Regions from separate parts of the Streptomyces sp. NPDC044063 genome, predicted to be linked through region 3. Evidence: riboswitches for the same ligand, from Rfam matches in the RefSeq annotation. Region 3 holds a riboswitch; each other region holds the start of a gene.
The links. Region 3 has a riboswitch for cobalamin ahead of AC07BS_RS31265 (cobalamin biosynthesis protein). Riboswitches for the same ligand answer to the same signal wherever they lie in the genome.
Positions count from the first base shown of each region.

Region 1: linked by a shared signal. The riboswitch ahead of AC07BS_RS15680 (ribonucleoside-diphosphate reductase subunit alpha) and the one ahead of AC07BS_RS31265 (cobalamin biosynthesis protein) in region 3 are both predicted to bind cobalamin.
Region 2: linked by a shared signal. The riboswitch ahead of metE (5-methyltetrahydropteroyltriglutamate--homocysteine S-methyltransferase) and the one ahead of AC07BS_RS31265 (cobalamin biosynthesis protein) in region 3 are both predicted to bind cobalamin.

Region 1 covers NZ_JBWKFM010000011.1:33,788-40,345, reverse strand. Annotated here, with positions in the region: gene mctP (monocarboxylate uptake permease MctP) at 1-1,402, shown strand, start outside; adenosylcobalamin-variant (AdoCbl-variant) riboswitch at 1,574-1,675, shown strand; gene AC07BS_RS15680 (ribonucleoside-diphosphate reductase subunit alpha) at 1,850-4,240, shown strand; gene AC07BS_RS15675 (ribonucleotide-diphosphate reductase subunit beta) at 4,240-5,256, shown strand; gene def (peptide deformylase) at 5,344-5,985, opposite strand; gene AC07BS_RS15665 (tetratricopeptide repeat protein) at 6,076-6,558, opposite strand, start outside.
Region 2 covers NZ_JBWKFM010000004.1:133,846-140,403, forward strand. Annotated here, with positions in the region: gene AC07BS_RS07435 (hypothetical protein) at 1-492, shown strand, start outside; gene AC07BS_RS07440 (DUF6777 domain-containing protein) at 528-1,916, opposite strand; gene AC07BS_RS07445 (serine/threonine-protein kinase) at 1,942-3,516, opposite strand; gene AC07BS_RS07450 (alpha/beta hydrolase) at 3,638-4,756, opposite strand; cobalamin riboswitch at 4,876-5,100, shown strand; gene metE (5-methyltetrahydropteroyltriglutamate--homocysteine S-methyltransferase) at 5,244-6,558, shown strand, end outside.
Region 3 covers NZ_JBWKFM010000037.1:46,382-52,939, forward strand. Annotated here, with positions in the region: gene AC07BS_RS31240 (hypothetical protein) at 1-483, opposite strand, end outside; gene AC07BS_RS31245 (alpha/beta hydrolase) at 596-1,720, opposite strand; gene AC07BS_RS31250 (class II aldolase/adducin family protein) at 1,841-2,539, opposite strand; gene AC07BS_RS31255 (inorganic phosphate transporter) at 2,652-3,911, shown strand; gene AC07BS_RS31260 (hypothetical protein) at 3,931-4,173, shown strand; cobalamin riboswitch at 4,310-4,432, shown strand; gene AC07BS_RS31265 (cobalamin biosynthesis protein) at 4,555-5,514, shown strand; gene AC07BS_RS31270 (cobyric acid synthase) at 5,511-6,558, shown strand, end outside.

The DNA.
Region 1 (6,558 bases), on a different contig from region 3:
GGGCGGCGCCGCGGGCTTCTTCGCGGTGCCCTACACGATCCTCTGCTACCCGCTCGTCTTCACCTTCCTGCCCCGCCTGTGGTCGGTGGCGCACAAGCACGGGTACATCACCTCGTCGGACTTCGTCCGGGGGCGGTTCGGTTCCAAGACCCTGTCCCTGGTGCTCGCCCTGACCGGCATCCTCGCCACCATGCCGTACATAGCCCTCCAGCTGGTCGGCATCCAGGCCGTCCTGGACGTGCTGGGGGTCGGCGGCGGCGAGAACACCAACTGGTTCGTGAAGGACCTGCCCCTGCTGATCGCCTTCGGCGTGCTCGCGGCCTACACCTACTCCTCCGGGCTGCGGGCGCCGGCGCTGATCGCGTTCGTCAAGGACGCGCTGATCTACATAGTGATCATCGTCGCGGTCATCTACATCCCGATCCGGCTGGGCGGCTTCGGCGAGATCTTCCACAAGGCCGGCCAGGCGTTCGCGGTCGAGAATCCGGCGACCGGCAAACCGCGCGGCTCGCTCGTCACCGGACCGCAGGCGCAGTGGGCGTACGCGACCCTCGCGCTGGGCTCCGCGATGGCCCTCTTCCTCTACCCGCACTCGGTCACGGCGGTGCTCTCCGGCAAGAGCCGCAACGTGATCCGCCGCAACACCACGATCCTCCCCCTGTACTCCCTGATGCTGGGACTGCTGGCGATGCTCGGCTTCATGGCGCTCGCCGCCGGGGTGAAGGTCAAGAACGGGCAACTGGCCATCCCTCAGCTCTTCGAGGACATGTTCCCTGACTGGTTCACGGGCGTCGCCTTCGCCGCGATCGGCATCGGGGCGCTCGTCCCGGCGGCGATCATGTCGATCGCGGCCGCGAATCTGTTCACCCGCAACATCTACAAGGACTTCATCAAACCGGACGCCTCGCCCGAACACGAGGCGAAGGTGTCGAAGCTCGCCTCCCTGCTCGTCAAGGTCGGAGCGCTCGCTTTCGTCCTCACCATGGACAAAACGGTCGCCATCAACTTCCAGCTGCTCGGCGGCATCTGGATCCTGCAGACCGTGCCCGCCCTCGTCGGCGGACTCTTCACCCGCTGGTTCCACCGCTGGGCGCTGCTGGCCGGCTGGGCGGCCGGAATGATCTACGGCACCTGGCGGGCGTACGAGACGCCGAGCGCCACCCAGTCCCACTTCGGGAACACCAACCTCATCCCCCTCATCGGGGAGAAGGGCTACATCGGCCTCACCGCGTTCGTCCTCAATGTGATCGTCGTCATCGTGGCGACGGTCGTCCTCCGGGCCCTGAAGGCACCCGAGGGCCTGGACGAGACCAGCCCCTCCGACTACACCGCCGACGCCGGCGACCCGGGCGTCCGTACGGACCTCCCCCCGGCCACCGTGGGAGCCCCCGGAGGCCACTGACCCGACCCGGTCCCACAGGGCCGTCACACCCCCGTCCAGGGGGCGTGGCGGCCCTTTCCCATGGGCCCGCCAGGCCACCCCGATAGCACATTCCGCAACCACTCCATGACGGGACGACACAACATGTGGGGGCGCGTACGAGGGGCGGCACTAGATGTATGCTCGTCTCCGCTGTCGTCGCAGGGGAATCCGGTGGAAATCCGGAACTGTCCCGCAACGGTGTATGTGTGCGCATATACCCAGCGCACCTGAAGTCCGAGGACCTGCCGACAGCAAGCCCTCCACCGAGCCTGCCCTGGGCTCGGCTATGGGCATTGAATTCGTCCGGGCCTCGCGGGTTGGGCCGACGGACGCCTACGTGGCATGCCCTGGTGCAAGCGGCATGCCCGTACGCGACCGTCGCGCGCTCCCGCCCGGCCCACCCAGCCGAGCGAGGGAGAGCCACACGTGACCATCGCGCCCGCCGATCCGGTCTCAGAGAACGCGGAAGCGACCGCCGGTCCGGGGACCGCGCTGCTGCGCACCCTGACCGACCTCACCGCCGACCTTCCCGCCACCGACCCTGGCAAGGTCGCCGCCGCCGCGCTGCGCGGCCGCAGCGCCGCCTCGGACGAGGCGGAGCTGCGCTCCCTCGCCACCGAGGCCGCCGCCGGTCTGATCGCCGAGGAGCCGGAGTACTCCCGGCTCGCCGCCCGGCTGCTCACCCGCGCCATCGCCGACGAGGCGGCCGGCGAGGGTGCCACCTCCTTCTCCGCCTCGGTCGCCGTCGGCCACCGCGAGGGCCTGATCGCGGACGAGACCGCCGCGTTCGTCGAGGAGCACGCCGAGCGCCTGGACGCACTGGTCGAGAAGGCGCTGATCGACGGCGCCGACGACCGCTTCGGCTACTTCGGTCTGCGCACCCTGCACAGCCGCTACCTGCTGCGCCACCCGATCACCCGCAACGTGATCGAGACCCCGCAGCACTTCCTGCTGCGCGTGGCCTGCGGCCTGGCCGAGGACCACTCCACCCGGGCCCTGGACGACGTCGCCGAGCTCTACGGGCTCACCAGCACGCTCTCCTACCTGCCCTCCTCCCCCACGCTCTTCAACTCCGGCACCCGCCACCCGCAGATGTCGTCCTGCTACCTGCTGGACTCGCCGCTGGACGAGCTGGACTCGATCTACGACCGCTACCACCAGGTGGCGCGCCTGTCGAAGCACGCGGGCGGCATCGGCCTGTCCTACTCGCGCATCCGCTCCCGCGGCTCGCTGATCCGGGGCACCAACGGCCACTCCAACGGCATCGTGCCGTTCCTGCGCACCCTCGACGCCTCCGTCGCCGCGGTCAACCAGGGCGGCCGCCGCAAGGGCGCGGCCTGCGTCTACCTGGAGACCTGGCACGCCGACATCGAGGAGTTCCTGGAGCTCCGCGACAACACCGGTGAGGAGGCCCGCCGCACCCACAACCTCAACATCGCGCACTGGATCCCGGACGAGTTCATGCGCCGTGTGGAGACCGACGCCGACTGGTCGCTGTTCTCCCCCGCCGACACGCCGGACCTGGTGGACCTCTACGGCGACGAGTTCGACGCCGCCTACCGCGCCTACGAGGCCGCGGGCAAGGCCGTCAAGACCATCCCGGCCCGGGTGCTCTACGCCCGCATGATGCGCACCCTCGCGCAGACCGGCAACGGCTGGATGACCTTCAAGGACGCCGCCAACCGCACCGCCAACCAGACGGCGGAGAAGGGCGCGGTCGTCCACTCCTCGAACCTCTGCACCGAGATCCTCGAGGTCACGAACGACGGCGAGACCGCGGTCTGCAACCTGGGCTCCGTCAACCTGGCGCAGCACCTGGGCGCCGACGGCGAGATGGACTGGGCGAAGCTGGACCGCACGGTCCGCACGGCCGTCACCTTCCTCGACCGCGTCGTGGACATCAACTTCTACCCGACCGAGCAGGCCGGCAGCTCCAACAGCCGCTGGCGCCCGGTGGGCCTGGGCCTGATGGGCCTGCAGGACGTCTTCTTCCGCCTGCGCCTGCCCTTCGACTCGGCCGAGGCGAAGGCCCTTTCCACCAAGATCTCCGAGCGGATCATGCTCGCGGCGTACGAGGCCTCCGCCGACCTCGCCGAGCGCCACGGCCCGCACCCGGCCTGGGAGGCGACCCGCACCGCCCGCGGTGTGCTGCACCCGGACCACTACCCCAACGCCGTCGCGGCGTGGGAGGACCGCTGGGAGGCGCTGCGCGCCCGGATCGCCGCGGTCGGCATGCGCAACTCGCTGCTGCTGGCGATCGCCCCGACGGCCACCATCGCGTCCATCGCGGGCGTCTACGAGTGCATCGAGCCGCAGGTGTCCAACCTGTTCAAGCGCGAGACGCTCTCGGGCGAGTTCCTTCAGGTCAACACCTACCTGGTGGACGACCTCAAGAAGCTCGGCGTGTGGGACCGCACCACCCGTGACGCCATGACCGACGCCAACGGTTCGATCCAGGACATGAAGTGGATCCCGCAGGAGGTCCGCGACCTGTACCGCACCGCCTGGGAGATCCCGCAGCGCGCCCTGATCGACATGGCCGCGGCCCGTACGCCGTACCTCGACCAGAGCCAGTCGCTGAACCTCTTCATGGCCTCGCCCACCATCGGCAAGCTCAGCTCGATGTACGCGTACGCCTGGAAGCAGGGCATCAAGACGACGTACTACCTGCGCTCCCGCCCGGCCACCCGGATCGCCCGCGCGGCGTCCGGCGGTGCGGCCGCCCCCGCCACGATCCCGGTGCAGCAGGCCGCGCCCGACGCGGACGCCATCGCCTGCTCCCTTGAGAACCCCGAGTCCTGCGAGGCTTGCCAGTAATGTCCACCGAACGCCAGAAGAACCTGCTCGACCCCGGCTTCGAGCTGACGCTGCGCCCCATGCGGTACCCGGACTTCTACGACCGCTACCGCGACGCGATCAAGAACACCTGGACCGTCGAGGAGGTCGACCTCCACTCGGACGTCGCCGACCTCGCCAAGCTGTCCCCGGGTGAGCAGCACATGATCGGCCGCCTGGTCGCGTTCTTCGCGACCGGTGACTCGATCGTGGCGAACAACCTCGTGCTGACGCTGTACAAGCACATCAACTCGCCCGAGGCGCGCCTGTACCTGTCGCGGCAGCTGTTCGAGGAGGCCGTGCACGTCCAGTTCTATCTGACGCTGCTCGACACCTACCTGCCCGACCCGGAGGAGCGCGCCGCGGCGTTCGCGGCCGTGGAGAACATCCCCTCCATCCGCGACAAGGCGCAGTTCTGCTTCAAGTGGATCAACGAGGTCGAGAAGATCGACGCTCTGGAGACGAAGGCCGACCGCCGTCGCTTCCTGCTCAACCTGATCTGCTTCGCGGCCTGCATCGAGGGCCTGTTCTTCTACGGCGCCTTCGCCTACGTGTACTGGTTCCGCAGCCGCGGCCTGCTGCACGGCCTGGCGACCGGCACCAACTGGGTCTTCCGCGACGAGACCATGCACATGAACTTCGCGTTCGAGGTCGTGGACACGGTCCGCCAGGAGGAGCCCGAGCTCTTCGACGACGAGCTCCAGCAGCAGGTCACCGACATGCTGAAGGAGGCCGTCGAGGCCGAGCTGCAGTTCGGTCGCGACCTGTGCGGCGACGGTCTGCCGGGCATGAACACCGAGTCCATGCGCGACTACCTCCAGTGCGTCGCCGACCAGCGTCTGCAGCGCCTGGGCTTCGCCCCGGTCTTCGGCTCGGAGAACCCTTTCTCCTTCATGGAGCTCCAGAACGTCCAGGAGCTCACCAACTTCTTCGAGCGCCGCGCCTCCGCCTACCAGGTGGCGGTCGAGGGCACCGTCGGCTTCGACGAGGAGTTCTAGTCACGACGCGCGCGTCATGACGAAGGGCCCGTACGGAACGTGTTCCGTACGGGCCCTTTCGCGTCGCCGGCGGTCGGTCGGCGGCGGTCAGTCGTTGGCGACGACCGGGTAGCGCGGCGTGCCCTCCGCCATCTGCCGGAGCGCGTCCTTGCGGTCCCGCTTCGACAGGCGGTCGATGTACAGGTAGCCGTACAGGTGGTCCGTCTCGTGCTGGAGGCAGCGCGCGAAGTACCCCGTGCCCTCGACGGCGATCGGGTTGCCGTGCATGTCCTGGCCGCGCACCACCGCGTAGTCGGGGCGCGCCAGGGCCGCGTAGGCGGTGGGGACCGACAGGCAGCCCTCGTTGGAGTCGTCGAGGATGCGGCGATCGGCCGGCAGGTCGTCCAGGACGGGGTTGATCACGTGGCCGACGTGGCGCACGCCCTCGTCGTCCGGGCAGTCGTAGACGAAGACCTTGAGGTCCACGCCGATCTGGTTGGCGGCGAGGCCCACGCCCTCCGCGGTGCGCTGGCTGGCGAACATGTCGTCGATCAGCCGGGCCAGATCGTCGCCGAACTCGGTGACGTCCTGGCACTCCTTGTGGAGCACCGGGTTGCCGACGACGGTGATCGGGCGGGAGGTGCCGCGCTCGCGGTGGGCCCGCTCGCGCTCCTCGCAGTCCTCGGTGTCCACGATGAACTCGCTCTTCGGCTCTTCGTTCACCGACTGCTCAGTCTCTTGCTGCGCCATGTCCGCCGTATGCCTCTCTCACAACCCGAAAGCACTATCGTGCCTTGAGTCCACTGGGTCTCTCCAGGGTAAGGGGGCCGCGGAGGCGGTTCAGCAGACCTCTTCCAGATCCCGCCATTCACGGGTGTCCGGGCTGTCGGCCACCCAGCCGTCCAGCAGGCCCCTGACCAGCCCGGCGGGTGCCGCGATGCCGCACTCGCGCTCGGGCACCCACAGGGAGCCCGAGCCGGAGCCGGCCGTGCGGTGCCCCAGCGGGCCGGGGTGGCCGGGCTCACTGTGGTCGTGGGGGTCGAGGTGCTCGCCGTCGCCCTCGTCGCTGGGCATCCGGCTCTCCGAGCACGTACGGCACAGCAGGCGCACCGACGAGGACCAGTCCTCGGCGGCGAACCCGGCGTCGGCCGCGAGCCGCTCCAGGGCGTCCCGGTCGGCCTCGGTGGCGGCCTCCAGCAGCACCACCCAGGTGGGGACGGGTGAGGGGGCCCACAGCTCGATCTCGTCGAAGACCGGGTAGGAGGGCCCGGCGGCGGTCACCCGCTCGCCGTGCGGGACGCCGTCGTGGAGCACGACCTCGCC
Region 2 (6,558 bases), on a different contig from region 3:
CTGGCCTGGGTCCTGGCGACGGGCGCGGCGATGGCGGTGTCCTGGTACGGGGTCCGCACGGTCCTCACGGGCACGGCGTACGAGCCGCCGCGCGCCCTGCCCCTCTCCCGTGCCGCCGCGCCGCCGCCCCCGGCCGGTGAGGCGGCCTCCTCGACGTCCGGCGTCCGGACGCCGTCCCCCGGGCCGGCCGGTCCGGTCACCACCCCGCCGGCCACGGCGTCCCCGCGCCCCGCCGCGCCCGAGCCCTCCCCGCCGGGCCCGTCGCCCGGCGGACGGGTGAAGAGCTATCCGGTCAAGGGCGGCCGGGTGGTGTTCGACCTCGGCGAGAGCTCGGCGACCCTGGTCTCGGCCACGCCGGACGAGGGCCGCCGGATGCGGGTGTGGACGCAGACCGCCTGGATCCGGGTCGACTTCACCGAGGGCACCCGGACGACCTCGGTGTTCGTCACCTGGAACGGCCACCCGCCGGAGGTCCGGATCGTGGAGAACTGAGCGTCCGGACCCGGCGGGTGGGCGTGCCGGTCACCTCATGAGGACCCGCCGCCGGACGTGCCCGGCGCCCCGCCGGAGGGCACCGCCGGCTTCTCGTGCGGCGCGCTCGCCGGCGGCCGGGCGCTGTGCTCGGCGGGCTTCTCCGCCGGCTTCTCCACGGGCTTCTCGACCGGCTTCTCCACGGGTTTTTCGACCGGCTTCTCCACCGGCTTCTCCCGCGGCGTCGTCGCCGGCGGTGCCGCGCTGCGCTCCACCGGGGCCGCCGCCGTCGTACGGGGCGGGGCCGCCGTCCGCTCCACCGGCGGCGTCGCCGGCGGCCGGACGTTCGGGGAGTCCTGGGCCGCCGAGCCGCCGCCCGTCGGCGTGCGGGGCGTCTTCTCCGCCGGGGCGGACGTCCGCTGCTGCGCCGACGACGAACCGGCCGGCGGACGGCTCGTGGCACCCCCGCCGGTCGACGGGCCGCCCGGGGACGAGGGCTTGCGCGTGCCCGGCGTGACCGCGGGCGGCCGCGGGCTCGTCCCGGACGGGGACGACGACCCGGAGGAGCCCGAGGAGGAGCCGGAGGAGCCCGGGGACGACGGCGACGACGGGGACGAGGAGGAGGGGGACGACGGGGAGGCGGAGGACGTCGACGCGTCCGTGGGCGTGCCGGTGGACGGCGGCGCGGGCGTCGGCGTCGGGACGGTGACCGGCGAGGAGTCCTTCGCGCCGTCCGTGCCGGCCGGGCGCTCGAAGCCCGTCCCCGGCTTGGCGGGGTCGGCCAGCGTGATCTTCCGCATCGGTCCGTCGTCCTTGTCCCGGGCCACGACGACGGTGACCTGCGCGGTGACGAAGCCCTCCCAGCGGGCGCCCTTGTAGCTGGAGGCCTTGCGGTCGACGTTGCCCGGATCCTGGAGCGGGTTCCCGCAGTTGCACTTGACCGCCGGCTGGCCGTACTCGTCGACCAGCACGGCGATGCCCGCCTGGAGGACGGAGAGGTAGGCCACCGTCTTCCCGTCGCCCTGGTAGTTGTGGTTGCGCACCAGGGTGTCGCGCAGCAGCACCACCGACGTCAGGCTCTCGACGTGCTCCCTGAGCCGCTCGTAGACGATGCCCCGGGCCTCCGCCCAGGCCCGCGCCTTGACCTGGTCGCGCGCGAGGTCCGTCAGCAGCTGGGTCTTGTCGCACCGGGAGGCCGCCCGGGTCCCGCCGAACGCGCCCCGGGCGTCGCCCCGCGTCGTGTCCCCGGCCTGGGCGACGGGTTTGACGTTCGTGAGGTCGGTGCCGGGCGCGCGCAGGAACGCGTTCGACGCGATCACCCCGGCCGGCTCCAGCGCGATGTCCTTCTGCGCCTTCGGCCCGTCGTCCTTCCCGCACCCCACCAGGCCCACGCTGCCGAGCAGCCCGGACGCGACCAGCAACGCGACGACACGTATCCGTTTCACAGCGATTCCCCCACAGCGGTCTCGGCTAGCACGAGCTGACCCAGTTGCCCGGGCAGGTCATGGTGGGCGCGGGCGTGCGGTCCGCCGGCGTTGCGGCCGGCGTCTCCTCGGGTGTGCGGGCGGGGGTGCCGGCCGGGTCCGCGCTCGCCCCGGCGCTCGCGGCCCCGGAGGGCCCGGCGGTGGGGCCCGCCGTGGGCGTGGTGTCCCCGCCGGGCGTCTTCCCCGAGCCGCCCCCGCCGCCCCCGCCGCGCAGGGCGATCAGCGCGACGGTCCCGCCCAGGACGAGCACCAGCGCCAGCACGGCGCCCACGATCAGCCACGCCCGCCCCTCCCCGTCCGGGGGCAGGGGTACGGTCCCGGGCACCGGGCCGGGCCGCGCCCCCGGGCCCGTACCGCCGCCGTCCGTCCCGGAGGTGCCGGGGGGTGCCGGGCGCCCGGGATCGGGCAGCAGCACGGCGGGCCCGTACCCCGGCGGAGGCGTACCGGCGGCCGCGCCGGGCAGGGACCCCGACCCTGATCCCGGCCCCGGCCCCGAACCCGAACCTGACCCCGGCCCCGAACCCGCCCCCGAGCCCGACGCCCACCCCGGCACCGACGGTCCCGACGAGCCCGACGGTCCCGGCGAAGATGGTGCGGCCGGTGACGACGAAGGCCCCGACGGCGCCCCCGACGGCGCCCCCGACGGCCCCGACGGTCGCGTCACCGGCCTGGGCAGCGACGCCGGCACCGTACTGAGCGCCGTCGGCACGTACCCCGCGACCGGGACCTCGGTGAGGCGTCCCTCCGCCACGGCCGTCAGCAGCTGTTCGGCCTCGGCCGAGCCCATCCGGGTGCGCGGGTCCTTGCGCAGCAGCCCCTCCAGCAGCGGGGCCAGCGGCCCGGCGTTCCGCGGCGGGGGAGGGGGTTCGTCGACCACGGCCCGCAGCGTGCTGAGCGCGTCGCCGCGCCGGAAGGGCGACACCGCCTCGACCGAGACGTACAGCATGGCGCCCAGGGACCACAGGTCGGAGGGGATGCCGGGACGGCGGCCCGTGGCCCGCTCGGGGGCCAGGTACTCGGCCGAGCCCACCAGGTCGCCGGTGCGGGTCAGGGTGTGCGCGCCCTCGACCAGGGCGATGCCGAAGTCGGTGAGCACCACCCGGCCGCCGGCCTCCAGCAGGACGTTCGCGGGCTTGACGTCGCGGTGCAGCACCCCGACCGCGTGGGCGGCCCGGAGCGCCTGGAGGACGAGCCCCCCGATGCGGGCGGCCTCCTGGGGCCGGAGCGGGCCCTCCTCCGCCAGTACGTCGGCGAGGGAGCGCCCGCGCACGTACTCCATCACGATCCAGGGGCGGCCCCGCTCCTCCACCACGTCGTGCACGGTGATGACGTTGTCGTGGCGGATCCTGGCCGCCGCCCGGGCCTCCTGCTTCAGCCGCTGGTAGAGGATCCTGACGGAGTCCTCGCCCAGGTGCTCCGGGGCCAGCACCTCCTTGACCGCGACCTCGCGGTCGAGCACCTGGTCGTAGGCGAGCCAGACCACGCCCATGCCGCCGCGGCCGAGCCGTTCGACGAGCCGGTACCGTCCGGCCAGCGGCCCGTCCCCTCGTTCCGCGTCCATGCCGTACGCCCCCCTTCCCGTACGTACGGCACACCGGGCCGTGCGCGTTCGGGCCACACTGGCTGGGACGTGGGGGTGGGCCATCCCGTTCCCGGCCGGAGGTAAAAGCCGGGTAGGGCTCTCAGCGGCGGGCGGCGAGCTCCTTGTCGAGCCAGCGCAGCACCACGGGGTACTCGTCGCGCCACGTCACGAAGTTGTGGCCGCCCTCCTCGCGGACCAGCTTCTCGATCTTCGTCGGGGCCTTGCCCTTGCCCGCGAACCTGGCCATCTGCGCGGCGTACTTCTCCTCGCCCTTCTCGCTGGCGGCCAGCAGCAGGGAGACGGGCGGCGGGGGCATGTGCTCCAGGCGCCAGGTCAGGTCGGACTCGTTCCTGATCTGCTTGCTGCCGGCGTAGAGGTCGCCGGTGTCGCCGTCCTGGCGGGCGTAGAGGTCGGTGGAGAGGCCGGCGGCGGCGCCGTAGCGGGACGGGTTGGTCATGGCCATCTTCAACGCGCAGTAGCCGCCGGTGGAGTTGCCCACCGCGCCCCAGGAGCCACGGGTGTTGTCGACGCGGTAGACGTCGTTGACGGCGACGGGGACGTCCTCGGTGAAGAAGGTCAGCGCCTGCGGACCGCCGGGCACGTCCGTGCAGTTGGTGTCGCGGTCGGCCACCACCGAGGGGCGCAGCATGAGCACGATGGTCGGTCTCATCTCCTTGCGCGTCATGGCGGTGGAGGCGGCCTGCGGGACCTTGGCCTTGGTGATCAGGTTGCGGGACTGGCCGGGCTGCCCGGTGATCGACACGATCACGGGGAAGGTGTCCTTCTCGTGCTCCTTCCGGAAGTACTCGGGCGGGAGGTAGGCGTAGCCCTCCATGGCCAGCCCGGTCACCGGGCCGAGGATCTCGATGCGGTCGACCTGCCCGGCCTTCGCCCTGGGACCCAGGCCGACGGGTTCCTGGCCCTTGACGGTCAGGGCCGGCGGCCGTTTCGTGCTGCCCGAGCCGGGCCGCAGCGCCTGCTTCCGGGAGTTCTGGCCGAAGAGCTCCTTCCAGGTGGAGTAGAAGCCGAACTCGCTGTTCGCGGCGACGAGCAGGACGGCCAGGACGGTGACCTGGCAGACGACCAGCATGCCGAGCCGGGCGGCGAACGCCAGGGGGCCCTTCCGTGCCGCCCGTGGCCACAGCCACAGCACCAGACCGGCCACCGCGACGGCCACGACCACCAGGACGATCAGGAAGGTGGGGGAGGTGAGCTCCACGGTTGTCGTTCCTCTCCTCGAGGGGGATTCTCCTGATGTGAGAGGGATTGCAACCGATCAAGGTTTCCGACGGGGGCATGAATTCTCGTTCGGCGGTCCCGCTGAAGATCCTGGAGGTCTAGGCTGGGGTACGCAGTCGGTTCGCCCCGTCCGCCAGGCGGGAGCGTCGCAAGAGGGAACCCGGTGCGATTCCGGGACTGCCCCGCAGCGGTGAGTGGGAACGACCGCCGTCATCAGCACTGGGCCCGCCGGCCCGGGAAGCGACGGCCAGTAGGTGCCCGTCCGTCCCCGACGGACGCGGCGCGCCCGCGAGTCCGAATACCTGCCGCTGCCCGCGTGCGACCGCACGCGGCGGTCTCGATGGCCTCGTGGGCGGGCCGACGGGTACGGGCAGGCAGGCGCACCGCGCGGCCGTGCCCCGCCTCGCCGTTCCTTCGCGCCCCCGCCGGTCACCGGGATCGTTCCGCGACTCGCGAAGGAGAGTTCCGTGGCAATCGACCGTCCCCATGACCCCGCGCGGCCCCCGCACCCCGCCCCGCGCTCCCTGGCCACCGTCCACGGCTATCCCCGGCAGGGCCCCGGCCGGGAGCTCAAGAAGGCCGTCGAGGGCTACTGGGCGGGCCGCGTCACCGCCGAGGCCCTGCACCGCACCGCCGCCGGCCTGCGCCGCGAGGCCTGGCGCGCGCTCGCCGACGCCGGCGTCCACGAGGTGCCCACCGGCGACTTCTCGCTCTACGACCACGTCCTGGACACCACCGTCATGGTGGGCGCCGTCCCCGAGCGCCACCGCGCCCTGGTCGAACGGGACGCCCTCGACGGCTACTTCGCCATGGCCCGGGGCACCCAGGAGGTGCCGCCCCTGGAGATGACCAAGTGGTTCGACACCAACTACCACTACCTCGTGCCCGAACTGGGCCCCGGTACGGTCTTCACCGCCGACCCGGCCAAGCCCGTCGGCGAACTCCGCGAGGCCCTGGCGGCGGGCCACGCGGCGCGGCCCGTGCTCGTCGGCCCGGTCACCTACCTCCTGCTGGCCAAGCCCGCCCCCGGCACCGCGCCCGGCTTCGAGCCGCTCACCCTCCTGGACCGGCTGCTGCCCGTCTACGCGGACGTGCTCGCCGACCTGCGCGCCGCCGGCGCCGAGTGGGTCCAGCTCGACGAGCCCGCGCTGGTCCAGGACCAGCCCCCGGCCGTCCTCGCCGCCGCCGCCCGCGCCTACCGCGACCTGGGCGCCCTCACCGACCGCCCCAAGCTGCTCGTCGCCTCCTACTTCGACCGGCTCGGCGAGGCCCTGCCGGTGCTGGCCAAGGCGCCCGTCGAGGGCCTGGCCCTGGACCTCACCGGACCCGCGGCCGCCAACCTCGCCGACCTCGCGGCCGCCGGCGGCCTGCCGGGCAAGCGCCTGATCGCCGGCGTCGTCGACGGCCGCAACGTCTGGATCAACGACCTGGAGCGGTCGCTGGCCACCCTCGCCACCCTGCTCGGCCTCGCCGACCGGGTCGACGTCGCCCCCTCCTGCTCCCTGCTGCACGTCCCCCTGGACGCGGCGGCCGAACGCGACATCGACCCGCAGGTCGCCCGCTGGCTCGCCTTCGCCCGGCAGAAGACCGACGAGGTGGTCACCCTCGCCCGCGGCCTGACCGAGGGCAGCGACACCATCGCTCCGCGGCTCGCCGCCAACCGCTCGGCCCGCGCCTCCCGCGCCGCCTCCGCGCTCACCCGCGACCCGGCCGTCCGCTCCCGCGCGGCCGCCGTCACCCCGGGCGACACCCGCCGGCCCCAGCCCTACGCCGAACGCTCCG
Region 3 (6,558 bases):
CTCGACGACCTCGGCGGCGATGGTGGGGTCCGTGCCGACGGGCTCGGGGTGGGCCAGCGACCAGGCGTCGAAGAGGGCGACCCAGCCGCGCAGGACGGCACTGTCGTCGCGGTCCCAGGCCTGCAGCCGCCAGCCGGGGCGGGCGACGCCGTCGTGGAGCTCCAGGAGCCCGGCGAGGCGGGCGCGGTCCCAGTCGGAGCGCACCTGGCCCGTCGTCAGACCCAGGGCGGCGGCGGCCCGCTCGACGGTCTCGTCGCACAACCCGCCGCCGCGGGAGCGCTCCTCGGCGGCCCAGCGGGCCAGCCGGACCGCGCCGGCCAGTCCGGCTCTGGCCTGCCGGGCCAGTTCCGGCCGGGCCGGGATGCCTGCGGGCGGTCGCGGCGCCGGGCGGGAGCCTCGGTTCGCCACGGCCCGGCGGGCGGCGGCGATCGGCTGTCGGGGGACGAGTCTGAGCCGGGAGTCGCGCGGAGTACGGGACGTCACAGGAGCAGTCTTGCCGTTCACGCTCCGAAAACCCAATCGGAATCAACTATCCGGCCGCGCGCACCCCATGGGGGGAAGTCGCAGGCAGGGCGCGCGCCACCGGGCGCGCGGGTCACATCAGGGGGATCAGGAAGCGCCGCAGGGCCTCCTCGTAGCCGGCCGGGCCGGCGTTCCAGGACGCCGCGTGACCGGCTCCGCGCACCAGGCGCAGGGTGACGAGCTCGGGCCGTGCCGCGGCGAGTTCGCGGGAGCGGGCGGGCGGCGCGATGGGGTCGTCGGTGCCGTGCGCCAGGAGGGTGGGGACGGTCAGCAGGGCGGGGTCGGCGGCGGACAGCAGGGCGCCGGGGGCGAGACCGATCCGGCCCTCGGTCGCCCGGACCGCAAGCGGAATGAGCGGCGCCGGGACGCGGTGGGCCGCGAGGGCGCGCAGCGCGGCGGGCCAGTCGAGCACCGGGGAGTCCAGGACGAGGCCGCAGACGTGCTCGCGCAGCGCGGACTCCTGGGCGGCGAGCAGGGCCATGGTGGCGCCGGTGGACCAGCCGAGCAGGACGACGCGGCGGGCGCCGTTGCGCAGGGCGTAGCGGAGGGCGGCGTCGACATCCCGCCACTCCCGGGCACCGAAGTGGCTGATTCCGTGCGCCGGGCGGGGTGCCCCGGGGTCGCCCCGGTAGGAGAGGGCGAGGACGGGGAGCCGCTGCCGGTGCAGGAAGGGCAGGACGTTCAGGGTGTGCTCGCGGGTGGTGCCCAGGCCGTGGAGGGCGACGACCCAGGTGTCGCGGGCGGCGGGCACGAACCAGGCGGGCAGGTGGCCGAGCTCGCCGGGCACCAGGACGTCGGTGTGGGCGATGCCCAGCGCGTCGAGCGGGTCACCGGTGTGGAGGCCGGGCGTCAGCCAGACGTGGTCGCCCCGGGCCGGGCCGCCGTGGGCGATGTGCTCCAGGCTCCGCACGACGCACTGGTGGGGGTGGGAGACGTCGGCCACCACGTCCCCGACGACGGCGTGCAGCCCGCGCCCGGCCAGCCCGTAGGTGCCGCGGCGCAGGGTGGCGGGGGTGCGGGTGAGGGTGACGGTGCCGGGCCCGGTGTCGTGGACGGCGATCCGCGGCTCGCCCGGCGTCGGGTGACCGGGCCCGGTCCTCAGGGCGGCGTCGCCGGCGTACCGGCCGGCCGCCACCGCGGCCGCTCCGGCACCGATCAGAGTGGTGGCGGTCACCGCCGCCGCCTGGCGCAGGCCCATCACTCCCAGTGTGGGCTCGGGCCCCGGCTCGGGCCAGTGGGCGCGCCCGGGCCGGGTCCTCGCGCCGGCGGGCCGGGGTCGAACGCGCCGGGTCAGGCGGGCCGGGGTCCGCGCGCCGGGTCAGGCGGGCCGCTGCCCGTAGCCGCGCAGCTTGGCGGCCGTCGCGTCGAGGTCGGCGGGGGTGAGCAGGGCGGGCGCGAGGCCGGGGACGCCGGAGGCGGCGAGCCAGACCCCGCACATCCACTCCAGCTGGGCGGTGCGGTCGTAGGCCTGCTCCAGGGTGGCGCCGTGGGTGAGGGTGCCGTGGTTGCCCAGCAGGCAGCCGGTGCGGCCCTCCAGGGCGTCCAGGACGTGGCCGGCCAGCTCGTCGCTGCCGTAGAGGGCGTAGGGGGCCACCCGGACCGGCCCGCCGAGCGCCGCGGCCATGTAGTGGATCAGGGGGAGCTCGGTGACGAGGGTGGAGACGGCGGTGGCGTGCACCGCGTGGGTGTGCACGATCGCGGCGGCGTCGGTGGCGCGGTAGACGGCGAGGTGCATGGGCAGCTCGCTGGTGGGGGTCAGCTCGCCGATCACCTGACGGCCGGAGAGGTCGACGCCGGTGATGTCGCCGGGGCCGAGCCGGTCGTAGGGGACGCCGCTGGGAGTGACGAGCACCACGTCCCCGGCCCGGGCCGAGACGTTCCCGGAGGTGCCCACGACAAGTCCGTCGGTGGTGGTGCGGCGGGCGGTGGCCACCACCTCCGCCCAGACGCGCCTTGGGTCGTCGCCGGTTCCGGCGCTCGCGCGTGCGCTCCCGTGGATCTCTTCGTGCGGACTCATCGGTGCTCGCCTCCGGTTCGCGTCGGGGATCGATCCGATCCCGTTCACCTTCCGTTCACCCTGGATCCCTACGGTCGCCGCGTACTGACCATCGAGCTGATTGCCTGGGTGAATGGAAAACATCACGCTTCTCATCGGGATCGTGATCGTCACGGCCTTGGTGTTCGACTTTACGAACGGCTTCCACGACACGGCCAACGCCATGGCCACCACCATCTCCACCGGGGCCCTCAAGCCCAAGGTGGCCGTGGCCATGTCGGCCGTGCTCAACCTCGTCGGCGCGTTCCTGTCCGTGGAGGTCGCCAAGACGATCTCCGGCGGGATCATCGACGAGACCGCGGGCATCAGGCCGGAAGTGATCTTCGCCGGGCTCGTCGGCGCGATCGTCTGGAACCTGCTGACCTGGCTCGCGGGCCTCCCCTCCAGCTCCTCGCACGCCCTCTTCGGCGGTCTGATCGGCGCGACGGTCGTCGCCGTCGGCTTCGACGCGGTCAACACCGACAAGGTCGTGATGAAGGTCCTCATCCCGGCCGTCGCCGCGCCGCTGGTCGCCGGCATCGCCGCCTGGTGCGCGACCCGGCTCACCTACCGCCTCGCCCGGGGCCGCGACGAGCAGGAGACCGCCAAGGGCTACCGCGCCGGGCAGATCGCCTCGGCCGCCCTGGTCTCCCTCGCCCACGGCACCAACGACGCCCAGAAGACCATGGGTGTGATCACCCTCGCGCTGGTCGCCGGCGGCGTCATCGCCCCGCACTCCGACCCGCCCATGTGGGTCATCGTCTCCGCGGGCCTGGCCATCGCGCTCGGTACGTACCTCGGCGGCTGGCGCATCATCCAGACGCTCGGCAAGGGCCTGACCGACATCAAGCCCGCCCAGGGCTTCGCCGCCCAGACCGGCGCCGCGACCGTCATCCTCGCCTCCTCGCACATCGGCTTCGCGCTCTCCACCACCCAGGTCTGCTCCGGCTCGATCATGGGCGCCGGCCTCGGCCGCAAGGGCGGCGTGGTGCGCTGGTCGACCGCCGGCCGCATGGTCATGGCCTGGGGCCTGACCCTGCCCGCCGCGGGTCTGGTCGCCGGTGGCGCCGCCCTCCTCGCCGACCAGGGCGACTGGGGCGTGACCGCGGTCGCCGTCCTCGGCCTCGGCGTGTCCGGCGCGATCTGGCTGGCCTCGCGCCGCAAGCCGGTGACGCACGACAACGTCAACGACCTCAACCAGCCGCAGGGCGTGGACGCCGAGCCGCTCGAGCCCGCCGGTGTCATCACCGCCGCGCTCCAGGCCGTCGCCCCGCCGCCGGCCGGCCCCCTGGCCGCCGCCCCGGCGACCGCCTCCTCCGCCGCCCCCGCCGCCCCCGCCCCGGCGACGAGCTAAGGAACCAAGGAACCCCGTCATGCAGATCAACTGGGAAGCCCTCGGCCAGGTCTTCGGCGTCAGCCTCGTCGTGACCGTCGGACTCGTCGGCCTCTTCACCCTCGGCATCGTCGGCACCGCGCCCCGCAAGCCCCAGGAGCAGCCGGACGGCACCGTCGCCGCGCCCGTCGCTCCCAACGCACTCGCGCGCACCGGCGCGTACGCCTGCTTCGCGGCGTGCGCGGCGGCCGTCGGATACGGCATCTTCCTCATCGTCTCCTGAGCGCCCGGCGGCGCCCCCGGGCGCCGTCGACATCCACGCATACCTCCCCCACGGCCCGGGAAGGCCGCAGGTCAGCTGTGAGTTGACTGCCCTTCCCGGGCCGTGGTGGACTTCCGGAGCCAAACGGCGACAGCAGAGGAAGCCGGTGCGAATCCGGCGCGGTCCCGCCACTGTCACCGGGGAGCGTCCTCCACCGAGGGCCACGGCCCGCCCGCGGGCTGGAAGGCCGGAGCGACGCCGATCCGGGAGCCAGGAGACTCTGGTCGCCGGTCACGTCGAGCCAGGGCGCGGACCCTGAGTGAGGACACATCGCCATGCCCGGCCGCACACCCCCCGCCCCACGACGCACCCACCTCCGAGGCGCGACGGCGGTCTGAGCCGATGCGCGCCGACCACCTCGGCTTCGCGTGCGGTGCCGCGCTCGGCTTCACCGGCGACCTCCTGCTCGGCGACCCCCGCCGCGGCCACCCCGTGGCCGCCTTCGGACGCGCCGCGCACGCCGTCGAACAGCGCCTGTGGCGCGACCACCGCGGCGCCGGCGCCCTCCACACCCTGGTGTGCGCGGGCGGCACCATTGCCGGAGCCGCCCTGCTGACCCGCGCCGTACGCCCCTCCCGCGCCGCCCGCGTCGCCCTGACCGCCGCCACCACCTGGGCCGTGCTCGGCGGCACCTCGCTGGGGCGCGAGGCCCGCGCCGTCGGCGGGGCGCTCGCCGCCGGCGACCTCGCCGCCGCCCGCGCGCGGCTGCCCCACCTGTGCGGCCGCGACCCGCAGTCCCTGGACGAGCGGCAGATCGCGCGCGCCGTCGTGGAATCCGTCGCCGAGAACACCTCCGACGCCGTCGTGGGCGCGCTGGTGTGGGGCGCGCTCGGCGGCGTCCCCGGACTGGCCGGCTTCCGGGCGGTGAACACCCTGGACGCGATGGTGGGCCACAAGTCCCCCCGCTACCGCCGGTTCGGCTGGGCCTCCGCCCGCCTGGACGACGTCGCCGGCTGGCCCGGCGCCCGGCTCACCGCGGCCCTCGCCGTCCTCGCCGGCCCCGACCCGCGCGGCGCCCTGCGCGTCGCCCGCCGAGACGCCTCCCGCCACCCCAGCCCCAACGCCGGGCCGGTCGAGGCCGCCTTCGCCGGGGCCCTCGGGGTACGGCTGGGCGGCACCCTCGCCTACGCCGGTCGCGTCGAGCACCGCCCCGTCCTGGGCGCGGAGAACCGGCCGGTCGAGGTGGCGGACATCGAGCGCGCCGTCGCGCTCTCGCGCCGGGTCTCGGCGCTCGCCCTGACGACGGCATTGGTGACGAGGGCGGCCGTGGCGGCCGCGACAAGGAGGAGGCGGTGTCGGTGACGACCGGGAGGGGCGGGGGCCTGCTGGTGGCCGGCACCACCTCCGACGCGGGCAAGAGCGTGGTGACCGCCGGCATCTGCCGCTGGCTGGTCCGCAAGGGCGTCAAGGTCGCGCCCTTCAAGGCGCAGAACATGTCGCTCAACTCGTATGTGACGCGCGAGGGCGCGGAGATCGGGCGGGCCCAGGCCATGCAGGCCGCGGCCGCGCGCGTCGAGCCCAGCGCGCTGATGAACCCGGTGCTCCTCAAGCCCGGCGGGGACCGCAGCAGCCAGGTCGTCCTGATGGGCAGGCCGGTGGGTGAGCTCAGCGCGCGCGGCTACCACGCGGGCCGCCAGGAGCAGCTGTTCGACACGGTGACCGAGTGCCTGGAGGAGCTGCGGCGTACGCACGACGCGGTCGTCTGCGAGGGCGCGGGCAGCCCGGCGGAGATCAACCTGCGGCGCAGCGACATCGTCAACATGGGCCTCGCCCGGGCGGCCCGGCTGCCCGTGGTCGTCGTCGGCGACATCGACCGGGGCGGCGTCTTCGCCTCCTTCTTCGGCACCACGGCCCTGCTCTCGCCCGAGGACCAGGAACTGATAGCGGGTTACCTCGTCAACAAGTTCCGGGGTGACGTCACGCTCCTGGAGCCCGGCATGGAGATGCTGCGCGGGCTGACGGGCCGCCGGACGTACGGCGTGCTGCCGTTCGCCCACGGCCTGGGCATCGACGAGGAGGACGGCCTGCGCGTCTCGCTGCGCGGTGCCGTCCGCGAGTCGGTGGTGGCCCCGCCGCACGGCGCCGACATCCTGCGCGTGGCGGTGTGCGCGGTGCCCCTGATGTCCAACTTCACGGACGTGGACGCGCTGGCCGCCGAACCCGGCGTCGTGGTGCGGTTCGTCGACCGGCCCGAGGAGCTCGCCGACGCCGACCTGGCCGTCGTACCGGGCACCCGCGGCACGGTACGGGCCCTCGACTGGCTGCGCGAGCGCGGCCTGGCCGCCGCCCTCGCCCGGCGCGCGGCCGAGGGCCGGCCGGTGCTGGGCGTCTGCGGCGGCTTCCAGG